Regions from separate parts of the Clostridium sp. CM027 genome, predicted to be linked through region 1. Evidence: riboswitches for the same ligand, from Rfam matches in the RefSeq annotation. Region 1 holds a riboswitch; the other holds the start of a gene.

Region 1 (7,730 bases):
AGAAGTGTAGTTTTACCTGAACCATTTGGACCTAGAATAGTGTGAAATTTTCCTCTTTCTATGTTTATACTAATATCCTTTAATACTTCCTGTTCAAAGGAAAAACTTACGTTATTTATCTCTATCAATTACATCGCCTTCTTCTTTGTTCTATATAATAAATATATAAAAAATGGAACTCCAAAAATTGAAGTAATAATTCCTACTGGTATTTCTGATGGAGGCACTACTGCTCTTGCAAGCGTATCGCAAATTATTAAAAATATAGCTCCCCCAAGTGCAGAAAATGGTATAACCACCCTATTATCTGGTCCAAAAATCATTCTAATAGAGTGCGGCACTATAAGACCTACAAATCCAATTATTCCACTTACAGATACGACTGCTGCCACCATCAAAGTACTTATTAAAAGTATATACTTTTTTAATCCATTTACATCTACACCAAGACTTCTAGCACTCTCTTCTCCAAGAACCATGATATTCAGATCTCTTGAAAATGTAAAAATAAATAAAATTGAGGGAACTACTATTATAAACAGTAAAATTACCTCGTGATATCCAGCCGTTGAAAAACTTCCCATCGTCCACATAACTATTTTTTCAATATTATCTCTATTAAAGGTCATCATTAATGAAATAATGGATGATAATAAATAATTTATGGCAACACCCGATAGTAAAAGTGTGGTAACTGGAACTTTAGTACCGACTCTCGCAATATTATAAACCAGAAAAGTAGTTATTATAGCACCTACAAAAGCATTGAATGCCACCATGCTCATCCCTAAAAAATTGATTTCATTAAGAAAAACCATGGTTATAGTGGCCCCAAGTGCAGCCCCTGATGAAACTCCGAGAATAAATGGATCTGCCATTGGATTTTTGAAAATACCCTGAAAAGAGGTACCAACCACTGAAAGTGCTGCTCCTACTAAACAGGATAAAATGATTCTAGGAAGTCTTAACTTTACCAATATGATTGCAGATGTAGGATTAATTCCATCTAAGGATACACTGTTATTTAATATTGGAATTTTGCTTATAATAATTAGGGCTGTCTGTTTTAAAGAAATATCTGCTACCCCAAAATTTGTTGCTACAATCATTACAATTAGGAGTAAAAATACCCCTACTGCAAAAACTCGTCGATAATAACTCTTATTTTCTATAAACGTCATGGTTATTTAACCCCTTTTATTTAAAAAGTTCAGGATGAACTAATTTAGCAATTGCTTCAAGTCCTTCTGCAAGTCTCGGTCCCTGCCTAACAATAATGTTTTCATCAATCTCCAATAATTTGCCGTTCTTAACTGCATTCAAATCTTTGTAACCATTGGTAGCTTTTATACCTTTTTTTGAATCATAGAGCTTTGAACAAATTAGCACATCAGGATTCTTTTCTACAAGCTTTTCTACACTGTAGTTCCAACCAACTACGTCGCCCGCAGCATTTTTTCCGCCAGCAATGTCTATCATACTACCTATAAATGTATCTTTTCCTGCTGTAAAATCACCACTCTTGCCAAATCCTGCTACATAGTACACTGTTGGCTTCTTAGCATCCTTAACCTTATCAGTTATTTCTGCAACTTTCCTTTTCATATCTGATACTATTGTCTGGGCTTCCCCACTAGCATTTACAACCTGACCAAGTTTTGACATTGTGTCATACACACCATTAAAATTTTCTTCACCACCAAGCGCTACAACCTTTATATTAAGAGCCTCTAATTTTTTAATAATAGCCTTATCAAAAAGAGCTGATACAATAACTACATCAGGTTTTAATTCAACAATTTTCTCTACACTTGGTTGCAATAAGTCACCAACAGATGTAACCTTAAGGGCCTGAGCTGGGTAATCATCGTAATCACTTCTACCAACTACACTGCTTCCTTTACCAAGTGCATATATTCCCTCTGTTATATTTGGTGCAATTGTAATAATTCTTTTAGGTTCTTTTTCAATGATAACCGTTCTATCATATGAGTCAACTACCTTTAGCGGATATACTACAGCGTTAGTTTCCTTTTTAGTAGTATTAAGCGACCCTTTATTCTCACCTTTGCTGCCACACGCGCTAAATACAACACAAACAAAAACAGCTAAAACTAGACTTATTATACTTTTTCTTTTAAACATAAGTTGCCTCCATAAATTTTAATTTTTTAATTACTTATTTAATTTTAATTGGGATACCACAAACCACCATGTGAACTTCCTGAGCCCTTGATGCAATATACTGATTAACTCTACCCGCAATATCTCTAAAAACCCTTGCCATCTTGTATTCTGGTACAATTCCAGAGCCAATTTCGTTAGTTACAAGAATTATTGTTTTTAAGTTTTTTTCTGCTTCGTCAAGAAATACTGCTACCTCTTGTAAAATCCCTTTTTCCATTGCGCTTATAGCTTGATTATTAAGATCATCGAACTTATCCCCCGCTTCATCAAACATAAGATTTGTAGTCATTATTGTAATACAATCTAATAAAATCGTATCAAACTGCATTTCTTCGTTATAGAATACCTGTTTTAAATTCTTATAGCCTTCAAAGGTATACCAATTAGCTGGTCTTCTTTCTTTATGTTTTTTTACTCTGTCCTTCATTTCATCATCAAACGGAATTGAAGTTGCAATATAAAGTACGTTGCCCTTCTCTTCTTTGGCTAGCTTCTCAGCATATGTACTTTTCCCACTCCTTGCTCCACCTGTTATAAGTATAATTTTTTTCATAGTATGCTCCTTATTATTTTAATGATATACTCTAATGTAAAAAAATCAGAAAATAAAAAAACCACATCTCAAGGATGTGGAATAATGCAATTAAATTTTTCACATATTGGATAACCCAATATTATTGTTAAATCACGCATTTTTCATCCTCCCTCCGAAGACTAAAATTTCAAGCAATAGGCAGGTTTACTGGCTTTAGCATCATCTTACTCTCCAACCTTCTCAGTTTCCCAATGGTTCTTTGGATTTCATCCTCTAATACAGTAGCGGTGGGCTGCAGTGGTTTTATAATCACTTTCCCTTTTAACCCCTGTTACAGGGCACCTAAAACAATATTTAATTTTTATTAAGTTGACTATTTTTATTGTAACATCAAAAAAATATTAAAGCAATGTAAATCATTCTACCTACTTTCTAACGCTATTTCAGTGTTTTATTTAAGTAATATTCCATTACTCCTTTTACAATAGGTACCACATGGTGACTTCCACCTTTCTCTTTAACGTTTTCCATTAACATTGATACTACTATTTTAGGATTAACTGTATCCATACATATAAACCATCCATTTTCTTCTGCAGCTTTATCCTTGTCATCTTTCTTAAGTTCCGCTGTTCCAGTTTTACCCGCGAGAGCTTGCCCATCAACTCTTGCCGCATGACCTGTACCATTTGGGTTATCGATAACTCCAGTGAGACCATCTTTTACAAATTTTATATTATCCGCGGAAATTGCATTAGCTTTCCATACCTTAGCCTTTACCTTTTCATTCAAACTTTCTAAAGTTGGAGACATAATATTTCCATCGTTAACAACTGCGCTATACGATAGTGCAAGGTGAAGTGGGCTCATAAGGACCTCCCCTTGACCATAACCAGTATCTGCTAATGCTACATCATTCTTAATGTTGTTACCATTGGCTACTTGTGAATTTGCTATTGGATAATTTATTGGAAGCTTTTGACCTATTCCAAAATTGTTGCATCCTTTTATAAATTCCTCTTTACCTATATTAAGAGCTGCCTTTGCGAAATATATGTTATCAGAGTATACAAATGCATCCTGTAAATTCACTGACTCTCTCGGTTCACCAACCCTAGTAACCTTATTGAGTCCCCATGATTTATCCGGTTGCCATTCGTTTCCCGGTATGTTAATAAGTTCACTAGGTTTTATCTTCCCTTGCTCTAACCCAACTGCAGCCGTTATCAGTTTAAATGTAGACCCTGGAGAATATACAGCCTTAAATCTATTATTAAATGGATCCCCTGCTTTTTCCCATTCTGCCTTTTGGGTATTAGAAACATAAGTAGTAATTGCATTTGTATCATATGACGGCGAGCTTACTAAAGCCAATACCTCTCCAGTTTTTGGATTTATTGCTGCACTGGCTCCCGGCTCTTTATTCATCCCTTCATATATTTTCTTCTGTAGTTCACTATCTACTGATAATGTTATATTTTCACCTGCTTTTGATTCTTTTTTAAGAATTACAACCTTATTGTTATTATTTTGTTTTGATATATATATTGTTGCCCCATTTTCACCCTTAAGCTTGTCCTCATAAACCTGTTCAAGACCTGCCTTTCCTATTAAACTAAATGAGTTATACCCTTTACTAGAATTCTTTTGTAGTTCCTCAGCAGTTATCGGCTTTATGTATCCTATAAGCGACCCCAAAGCTTCCCCACCTGGATATACTCTACCTTTAGTCTTGTTCGGGATTACCCCATCAAGCTTCATAACTCCATCTATTTTTACTTTTTCACTACGCAATATGTTAATAATCGGTATAAATTGATCAGAATTTTCATTATCCTTTAGTTTATTTTCTATAACCGAAGCATCAATATCTAGTATCTTAGCCATCTGCGATATATTAGCATCCTTATTTTTAATAAATGTAATGGGTTTTATTCCAATCGTAACAATTAAATCATTTATTGCAAGTGGTTTTTTACTCCTATCATAAATTTCTCCACGTATAGCCACTTCTGGCTCTACCCTAACCTTATCTCCCGCTTCCATACTAGGAAATATCATTTTCTCATTCCAAACTAATGTCCACTGCTTTTTATTGTTAACTTCTTCCTTCACCATAGTAGCCTGGTAGCCTGGCATTTTTAATTGCCCTGCTGCAGTATCCATAACTATAGAAAATGGTATATTTATAGCTTTTTTATTTCCTTCCTTAATTTTATCTTCATTCTCCACATTAATAGATATACTTTTAGCCTCTATTCCACTATAAATAGCATTGTATTTGTCTACAAATTCCTTTTCAGTTATTGTTTCCTTAGTTTTAACTGAAAGCATGCTATACATTGTTTTGAAATCCTGCTTTACCCACTTGTTCTTATATGTATCAAATGTTTTTGTTGCACTATCCACTTTTGTAAAAAAATTAAACATAAATACTGCCATTACTATTAATATAATCCCTATCGTTGTAAAAAGTACTACTTTTAAGTTTTTTTTCGACATTTTTTTACCACCCCTTACTTATTATAACACTTGAACCGTATAATTAAATAGTATGATTTTTAAAAGTTTATTTTTTTGCATATTAAACAAATATATTATAAAATAAATTATATTAACTAGAGAATTAATACCCTCAGGATACTATTTTCAACACATCTTTACCCCTGTTGCTTATAATGTATTTAGTATATAATAACTATTAATTGGTGCAATAAATATTATACTCATTATTAAGGAGGCATTATTATGGATAATAAAGTTTATACTAAAAAAAGTAAAGAAGAACTAAAGAAGATCTTAACTCCAATTCAGTTTGAAGTAAGTCAGGAAAGCAGCACAGAAAAATCTTTTGAAAATGAATTTTGGAATAATAAAGAAGAAGGCATTTATGTAGATATTAATAGTGGAGAGCCCTTATTTACATCTCTTGATAAATTTGATTCAGGTTGTGGGTGGCCTAGTTTTACAAAGCCTGTTGAGGATGCTAACGTTAAAGAAAATAAGGATGCAACCCATGGTATGATGAGAACAGAAGTAAGGAGCAAATATGGTGACAGTCATTTAGGACATTTATTCAACGATGGTCCGATTTCCCAGGGTGGATTAAGATATTGCATAAATAGTGCTTCACTAAAGTTTATACCAATTCATAAGCTCTGCGATGAAGGATATGGAGATTACTTAGAATTATTCAATAAATAAGGAGAGCGTTTCTCGCTCTCCTCCAAAACTGTCGTTACAAGTATACCTATACTTGTAATCCATTAATAGCTACTTGCTGATTATCCAAAGCAAATATCTTATCTTTCCATTTTAAAGTATTTAAAACATATCCTAAGGAGTCTGCATGGTATCTTCCAGCTATTTTTTGATAACCCAATAGCTCATATACTTTATCTGAATCAAAATCCACAGGATATAAGCCGCTTATAGGATCAACGAATCCGTTGATTGGATTCTTTAGCTTTCCGTTTTCGTCGTATATTTCATTTAAATAATCGGCGTCCTTGTTGGATATATCTATAATGTATTTTTGGTTATTTTTCTTACTGATAACTTCAACCTTGTAATTGTCTTTATAAGTAACATCGTATTTGTATTGCTCATTATATACATTAAAGTCAAATAGTAATTTTGCTTCATTGTTAATAAACGAGTAAATGTAATAGTACATTATTCCACCACTACCACCTGTTGCAATACTTATTAAAATATCATCTACACCATCTCCAGTAAAATCCCCCAAAAATAGTGTAGGATTGTATCCTGTATTTTCACTAAGTGGTATACTAGCAAAATCACCTGTTATTCCATCTTGAATTACAAGGACGATATTTTGAGTATATGGACTATCTGGTGTCTTTATACCTGTTAAGTACACAGCATCTGTTATTCCATCACCATTTACATCTCCACTTGCATAACTAACAATGCTCGGATTTATCCTATTATATCTATTATACATAACTGCTCCTTTGCATTATAAGATTTATAAAATATCTTATGAGCCAAGCAATAAATTGTTCCATTTATTGATTTTTATAAGCCTTGTAATTGGGCGAATCTTCGCCAACTAATTTATCTAATTTCCAGTTATATCCCTTGTCAGCATCGTAAACAAGAAAATATAGCGCTACAAAAGAAACGTTTTTGTTTTCATTCTTTTTCTCATCTTTATAAGTAATACTTCCATAAACATATTTTATATTATCTAATCCCTTCTTAGACAATATTTCATTAGATTTAAAGGTCTTCGCTTCTTTAGCTGTTATTTTATGGTTATTAGACCACCAGAAAAATAAATTACTCCCTTCAATTTCGGCATTGGTAATAGAGGGTACTATTATCTCCGTAGGCACATTGTTTATTGTCCCACTATCAACGGTAGTTTTTGACCTGTTTAAAAAAGATATATTGGCGAAAGATATTGAGAAAGTATAATTAGTTGATAATACCAACTTTATTTCTCCCACTATACTCTCCCTCTTAGCATTAACAATTAATGTTCCATTTTGTACATCAAACTTTTTATCAGATATATTAATACTCTTAGTAAATCTATCATTTATAGCAAACCCTTTGCCACCAAAAAAACTTGAATAGGATACTGTTTCTCCCACTCCTTGTTCTTTTATAGTTTCAATAACCTTTTCATCAGAAAAAGTTGGTGATAAGACTAATTTAGATCCCTCTGCGCTGTTTTCTTCAATGTTATCAATTCTCCAAGTTTCATTTTCAAAAACAAGGTTACACTTTATCTTTCCTGTAGAAACCAGAAGTCCACTGTCTATAGAAGCTGTCACCAAAATTTCTTCTTTTTTGTTTTCTAAATCCGGTGTTCTTGAAACCATGCCAAGATTTGTGACATCTTGTCCACCTAATACTTTTGGTATATCTGCAATATTAATACTTAATTTTTTTAATCCAACCCAAAACTTCTTTTCATTCATACCTACCAACGGTTTCAATGAATTAACGCTCTCAACTATAATTTTAGGGCTAATCT
Region 2 (7,730 bases), 1.0 Mb from region 1:
TTATTCCCCTGATTTTCTTTTTTAGTTCTCTCTACGAATCTTCCCAGGAAAAAGAATAGAACACCAACTCCTATACCTGTCTGTAGACAAAAGAGTAAACTCTCAATTTCGCCTGGTAATTCTCCGCCAACCCAAGTTTCCATAACCGGTTCAAACCAAGGCTTATACTCAGTACCTGTAATCTCGGAAACTACTTTACTTCCTGCATCATCTGAGCCACCGAATTCAGCACCCTTTAATGTGAATAATGGTATAATGGCAATTAATGCAGCAATAATTAATAAAATGATAACCTTTTTTTTCGTCTTTACCATTAATTTTCGCCTCCCTTTAGGAATCCAAGTTCTGTTAATTCGGATTTTGCATATGTTTCAAGACCCATAATGATGACAACGGTCAGAATACCCTCGATAATTGCCAGTGGAAGCTGCGTCGGTGCAAATACTGCAAGGAACTTGACTACAGATGCTGCGATACCACCGTTTGCAGACGGATACGCAAGTGCAAGTTCAAAACTTGTTACACAATAGGTTAATAAGTCACCGATTGATGCTGCCAGAAAAATACCTACATATTTATTGACTTTGAGCTTCTGGCATGATTTGTAGATTACATAAGTAATAAGCGGTCCTGCAATAGCCATAGAAAACGTATTAGCACCAAGAGTGGTCAGTCCGCCATGAGCAAGCAAAATTGACTGAAAAAGCAGTACAATAATCCCCAGGATGCTGACTGCCATTGGTCCGAATAGGATTGCACCAAGTCCGGTACCAGTCATATGTGAGCAACTTCCTGTTACTGACGGAATCTTTAAAGATGAAAGCACAAAAATGAATGCGCCTGACATAGCAAGAATAGTGATGGATCTACGATTCTTCGCTAATGTTTTCTTAATTGATAAGTAACCTGCTACTAAGAATGGAACGCATATAACACCCCATATAATACAGAATTTTGGTGGAAGGTATCCTTCCATGATGTGCATTGCGTTTGCTGCCGGGGCTACCCCGAAAATTAATGCGAAAGCAATCGCAATAAAGACAATTTTCTTTTCTTTCTGATTCATTTTTTTCCTCCTCTATTGTTTTTAATTTATATTAATCTAAGCTAAAACGCCTAGAAAATCCAACTATTTTCCAAACATTTCCTTGAACTCTTGCATACTTTTCGGATAGGCACTAGTATCTTCCAGCAGATGTTTTTCTACAAGCAATTCATATATCTCCATCACGGTTGGCTGTTTTAGATTTGCCTGTTTCAAAATTTCTGTGTTTTGAAAAATCTCTAAGGGTGTTCCATCTGCGATAATTTTCCCTTGGCAGAATACAAGGACTCGCTCCGCCCATCGGTATGCGAAATCTACATCATGGGTGGAAATGAGCATTGTCTTGCCCTCCGAACCAAGCTTGGCCAAAACTTCTTCTAGTATCAGTGCATTTAAAGGGTCCAGTGATGCAGTCGGTTCATCAAAGATAATGATTTCTGATTTCATAGCAATGATGCCCGCAATGGTGACGCGCTTCTTTTCACCGCCACTCAAATAGTGTGGCGGACGATCCTTGAAATCTGATATGTTCATGTATGCCAGTGCTTCCTCAACTCGCTTTAGTACTTCCTCTTTTGGAAGCTTTAAATTCATCGGCCCGAATCCAACTTCTGCCCTAACTGTAGATGCGATTATTTGATTGTCCGCATCTTGAAATACAATTCCGATATTTTTTCGAAGTCCTTTTAAATTCTTTCTATTAACGACAGTACCCCGGTAAATGATTTTTCCCTGTTCAGGTGTAAATACACCGTTTATATTCAAGAAAAATGTAGATTTTCCCGATCCATTGGAACCAATGACAGCGATTTTCTCACCTTCATAGATATCCACGCTTACACCATCCAATGCAGACTTTCCATTCCCGTAGACGTAGTATAGATCTTCGACCTTTAATATTGATTTCCCCATAATAGCTCCTTTCTATCTTGTAACGCCCCATATCAGGATCAAAAAAATTATAAATACTACTGCAGAGGCAATCTGTATTGTCTCTACCTTTTTATCTTCCTCCAAAAATATAAGATCCCCATCATAGCATCTGGCCTCCATGGCATCATAATAATCGTTTGCCTTTTTAAGCGAAATAACCAGCATATTGCTTGCAATGCTTCCAAATGTATAGCAGGAAGTCTTAAAATCACAGTAGCCCTGACGAGATTCTGCGGAATTTTTCATTTTAGTATAGACATCCATTAAAATGAAAATATAACGGTAAATGAGGTTCATCAGCTCTACAATAAGCTTTGGAACATGTGCTTTTCGAAGCACATATATAATCTCGGAGGATGGAGTTGACAGTGTCATCATTTGTAGGGCACTTATAGCTGCAAAAACTTTCAGAATCAAAAATGCCACTTCCTTAAGCTTTGCCTGAGAAGTAAACACATAGCAGAAGCCAAGATACAAGTTATACTGCCCCATCGGCTGCTTTGAAAAATCAATAGCAATTGTAAAAGTGCCAAGGAGGATAAAGATGATTGGAATCGCCAGTATTGACAAGTATTCGTTTACTGGAAGCTCTCCTTTTACAATGGTCAGATAGGCCATTGCAATAATGACCACAACAGATACATAGGGGTTTTCCAATACAATACAAAGAATCAATATCAAAACAGAAAGAGATACTTTAAAAGTAGCATTCCAGTGCCTGATTTTAGAAGTATAAGCATAAAAATCAATTGAAAACCCTTCGCCGTGTTTATGTCCGGTTCCATGGTGATGATTATGTGTCCCATCCCCTTTTTTCCATTTGAAGAAAAAGCCCACCATTAGAAAAATGGCACATAAAATAATAATTTTTCCCATTTCACATCTCCTTTGAATTTTCACCCCATGGCAGCATTCTGGGAGATTTTAGAATAATAAAAATAGATGAAGCATAGTAAACAATTACACCTACAATCTGATTTAAAAATGCAAGGCCAGATAATGTAACTATAATCGCATTGAAGCACCCGGCGAAAACGATGATATTCTGCCTAATCATGTTATAGGCTCGTTTTGACAATTCGTAGTATAGGCCTGTCTACAAAACAAAAATCCTTCTAACTAAAGTGTTAGAAGGAAACGATTCAAAAATATGCTTAATCATATAAAATCAACAAACAAATTTTCATTATAAAGCCCTCTCTATCACTCGTAGAGTTTGTAGTGCGAAAATATGGGCAGGTATTCTGACTCAAGAATCATTATTTAAGCGCGCCTTCCCCGTTTTCGAGTGGCATAATGCACTTAAATTCATCTATTACAGCTACGAGATAGTTCAGGATTTTAACCTGATTCCCTTTTAATTAATTTAAACCTATATTCTATTATTTAATTTTTATAATTCTTTCACACATGTACTCATTACATAGTAGACTTATTATTACAAAAAATCAACTACTTTAATTGTAAAAAGATAATATTTTTCAAACTTTCACAAAATAATACATTATACTATATTCTGAAATAAATGCTACAGTAAAAAAAGGGACCCACTAGGGGACCCTATACGTACTTTCTCATGTGCTTTAATGCAGTTTTTTCAAGTCTAGAAACTTGTGCTTGGGATATTCCTATTTCACCTGCTACTTCCATTTGAGTTCTTCCATCGAAGAACCTTAAATTTAAGATTAACTTTTCTCTAACATTTAATTTTTTCATTGCCTCTTTAATCGATATATTTTCAAGCCAATTATCATCTAAATTTTTGGTGTCACTTATTTGATCCATTACATAAATTTCATCTCCACCAGCGTGATAAATTGGTTCAAATAAAGATACAGGATTTTGTATAGCATCTAAAGCAAATACTACATCTTCCCTTGGTAATTCTAATTCTTTTGCTATTTCAGCTACAGTAGGCTCTTTGTTGTCTTGATTCACCAATCTGTCCCTAACTTGTAATGCTTTATATGCAATATCCCTTAATGATCTACTAACTCTTATTGAGTTATTATCTCTTAAATATCTTCTTATTTCCCCAATAATCATAGGAACTGCATATGTTGAAAATCTAACATTTAGACTTAGATCAAAATTATCAATGGACTTCATTAAACCAATACAGCCTACTTGAAATAAATCATCTACGTTTTCTCCTCGATTATTAAAGTGCTTTATCACACTTAAAACCAATCTTAAATTTCCTTTAATAAATTTTTCTCTACACTCATACTCACCATTTTGTATCCTAAATAGTAGCTCTTTCATTTCTTTTTCTTTTAGTACGGGTAATTTTGAAGTATCTACACCACATATTTCTACTTTATTGAATACCATAAGGTCATCATTCCCTTCAGAGTAATTGCTTCTAAATTATGTCCTTATGGTTTGCTTTTTATACTACAGACAACCTTTAACATCTGAAAGGGTGTTTTTATTTTAATCTTAATAATAGATTCATCAAAATTGCATCACAATTTCTTTAATCCCGCCCATAACATTCCTACATATTACTAAACCTTATTTAAGCTATCTATTAATTCATTAAAATTCTTTTTAGCTACTATTTCTCTATTCTTAAAATCACCTATTTTTTGTTTATTAAATTTTTCACTTTTATCTAGGTTTACTAATTCCTCTTTTACAGTTTCTCTAAGCCTTGGAATAATATTTATTATTTTTTTTATTCCATAAATATATTCATCATCATAAAGCTTGAAACATTCAAATAAACCTGATATAAGTCTCCCATCAGAAAATATGTAAATATATCTATCACTCATTTCATCTGATAAATCAACTTCAATTTTATGCTTATACAGCCTAAAGAAAACATCATCTTTCTCAATGAAAACAGGAAATATCATAGAAAAAAGCATCTCTATTTCTTCTTCCTGCTCAACTAATCCTGAAAAATCGCTTTCATTAAGTTTTTTAACTATTTCATCTGTAAAAATATATTTCCTTACCTCTTTTCCCAATTTACTCCTTAGTTTTTGCTCCTTTTCATCAGATAATAAATTGTCTATTGAATCAATTAATTTATTTAGCGGACCTTTAATCTCATTTTTTTTCATAATGAAAAAACCTCCTTAATAATACATAAACTACATATATAAACTTAATTTAATCGAAGCCAAAATGTAGCGTATTCCAAGAAATTATCCTAAAAGCGCAAAAACATATTCCATAAAAGAGGATATAAAAGGACAGCTACAATTCCTGAAATAGCCATAGTTATGCCACTCATGGCTCCCTCAGTTTCTCCTATTTCCATAGCCCTCGCTGTTCCCAGCGCATGAGAAGATGCTCCCATAGCAATCCCTAAGGCAACTTTATCATTAACTTTTAAAATTTTATATAAAAACGGTCCGACAATTGAGCCTACAACACCTGTCATTATTATAGCTACAACTGTAATTGAGGAAAGTCCCCCTAACTGATTTGACAATGCTATTCCTATAGGTGTTGTTATAGACTTAGGTATTAAAGATTCAATAAGTACATCGGAAATTCCAAATAATTTCGAAAGGAATACTACACATACAATACCAGAAATCGCACCACTCAAAATCCCTATAAGTATTGGTATAGCATTTTTTTTAAATAAAGAGAATTTCTTATACATAGGCAAAGCTAATGCCACTGTGGCAGGAAATAAAAAAAATGAAATTATTTTACCTCCGTTATTGTAGTCTTCATATTTAATATGTAGCTTTGTCAAAAAAAATATTAATATAATAATGGCTATCAAAAGTGGATTAAAAATTGAAAGTCTGCCTTTCTTCTTTATGTAAATCCCAATTTCATAAGCAATAAGGGATATTATTACACCAAAAACTGGTGAAGTAATTAAATCATTCATATAAACGTCCTTTCCTTAAAAATTTAACTACGAGTGCTGTTACAATCCAAACTAAACATGTGGAAAGAACAACTATAACGATAAATGGTATCCATTTTCCTTTTAACACACCAAATGCTGTCATTAGACCTACTCCAGCAGGAATAAAGAAAAAAGACATATTTGATAAAAGGAACTCACAAACTTCTTCTATCATTTCAACCTTAACTATACCTATTTGCAACCCCAAAAACAGTAAAATAAGTCCAATAACCGCTCCCGGAATCGGTAATTTAAACATAAGTTGCAATATAGTTCCAATAATATACGGAATCAAAATAATCATTAATTGTCTTAAGTACTTCATTGTTTCACCTACTTATTATAAAATGTTGTCATTTGTGTAATTTTCTTATTAAAGCATAAAATTCTTACCTATTTATATATGTAATCTCTTGTCAAAGGCAAATCATTATTTACACCTTTAGCAAACAATATCTGATGAAGAATGATATTTTATTCTATCATTAGCCTTTTGAAATTGTTCTTCATTTAAGGTAATTCTAATAACCTTTACTTTATATTGTTTTGCTGAATTTTATAAAACAGTTTGTCAGTAACCAACATTTATCACTCCCTAATTATATTAATATAGTTTACTAGTAATTAGTTCTTTATTTCACAATTATAACAACTAATCTTCTTAGGTATACCATTTTTTTAACTAGAGGTCAAAAGCAATCCGTAGAAGACTAGTGCTTGGTAAACGATAATCATAATCTAATTGATATCAAACACTCTCATTTACTTACTTATACTGTATACTTATACTATATATTTGTTTATAATTTCATTAAGTTCATATACATTTTGCTCAGTCCAACTAGTGAAATCTTTTTTATCATTAATTGCAGCACTTGCAAGTTCGAATAAAAATTTTGGTACTTCTGCTTCCTTAATATCGCCATAATATTTACCTAGCTTTGTTTTACCTATCCCAATCTCTCCCCCAAAATGTAATTCGAATACATTTATAAGCTCATCTTGGACCTTTTTCTTTTTACCGCAAAACCCAATTGTTCCTATTTCGTGTACAGAACAAGAATTAGGGCATCCTGATATATGAACATGAGGCAGTATATCTTTTGTTAAATTATTTTCTTTAAAATAACTTAGTATATCCTTTAAAGTACGCTGTGTTTCTAAAATTCCCATCTGACAAGTAGGAACTCCTATACAAGCAATAGAACATTCCAGTGAAGTATTTCCACCCATTTTACCTGTTAGCTCAAGGATTATTTCAGCTTCTTTCCCATTCAAATTTCTAATGTATAATCCCTCTGACATAGCTAGTCTTATCTCTACTTCATTCATAACTTCTATTTTATCTATTATTAGTTTCAAATGCTCACTTTTTAATTGTCCGCCTATTGGATGCACATACACACTGTATAATCCCTTTTGTTTTTGAGTAAATAGTCTTGGACTTCGCATCGATGTTTCAATCCCAACTTTGTCGTAGATTTTGGTTTGTACCTTGATTTTTAAATTTTCTCTAGTCTTAACTTTTTCCAAATAACTATTATAGCAGTTTACAAATTTCTCCTCGCCCATTCTTTCCATAATATATCTTATGCGAGCTCTTCCTTTGTTAATGTAGTCGCCTTCATTAATAAAAAGATCTGTTATTGCTTCAACATGATATAAAATATCTTCTGGCTTAATCAACTGTTCTCTCTTCACAGATAGTTTTGAATTATTCCCCATTCCACCACCTAAATACACTTTAAAATACTCTATGCCATTTTCTTTAACCGCTAAAAACCCTAAATCAGTAGCAGTTACATGTGCCTCATCCTTTTCATTACTTGAAAATGCAACTTTAAATTTTCTTGGGAGTTTATACGTATA

The links. A riboswitch is a leader RNA that binds a small molecule or an ion and turns the genes downstream of it on or off. The one in region 1 is predicted to bind cobalamin.
Region 2: another riboswitch for cobalamin. It lies ahead of cbiQ (cobalt ECF transporter T component CbiQ); the one in region 1 lies ahead of cobU (bifunctional adenosylcobinamide kinase/adenosylcobinamide-phosphate guanylyltransferase).

The regions. Positions count from the first base shown of each region.
Region 1 covers NZ_CP077725.1:1,057,749-1,065,478, forward strand. Annotated here, with positions in the region: gene KTC92_RS05115 (ABC transporter ATP-binding protein) at 1-128, opposite strand, end outside; gene KTC92_RS05120 (iron ABC transporter permease) at 129-1,181, opposite strand; gene KTC92_RS05125 (ABC transporter substrate-binding protein) at 1,198-2,145, opposite strand; gene cobU (bifunctional adenosylcobinamide kinase/adenosylcobinamide-phosphate guanylyltransferase) at 2,180-2,740, opposite strand; cobalamin riboswitch at 2,902-3,083, opposite strand; partial or broken gene KTC92_RS18630 (hypothetical protein) at 3,043-3,105, opposite strand; gene KTC92_RS05135 (penicillin-binding transpeptidase domain-containing protein) at 3,161-5,224, opposite strand; gene msrB (peptide-methionine (R)-S-oxide reductase MsrB) at 5,471-5,926, shown strand; gene KTC92_RS05145 (FG-GAP-like repeat-containing protein) at 5,973-6,689, opposite strand; gene KTC92_RS05150 (hypothetical protein) at 6,754-7,730, opposite strand, start outside.
Region 2 covers NZ_CP077725.1:2,095,003-2,102,732, forward strand. Annotated here, with positions in the region: gene KTC92_RS09935 (energy-coupling factor ABC transporter substrate-binding protein) at 1-314, opposite strand, end outside; gene KTC92_RS09940 (energy-coupling factor ABC transporter permease) at 314-1,066, opposite strand; gene KTC92_RS09945 (energy-coupling factor ABC transporter ATP-binding protein) at 1,130-1,957, opposite strand; gene cbiQ (cobalt ECF transporter T component CbiQ) at 1,970-2,818, opposite strand; cobalamin riboswitch at 3,195-3,369, opposite strand; gene sigG (RNA polymerase sporulation sigma factor SigG) at 3,539-4,312, opposite strand; gene KTC92_RS09960 (hypothetical protein) at 4,489-5,052, opposite strand; gene KTC92_RS09965 (LrgB family protein) at 5,142-5,840, opposite strand; gene KTC92_RS09970 (CidA/LrgA family protein) at 5,833-6,186, opposite strand; gene KTC92_RS09975 (nitrite/sulfite reductase) at 6,645-7,730, opposite strand, start outside.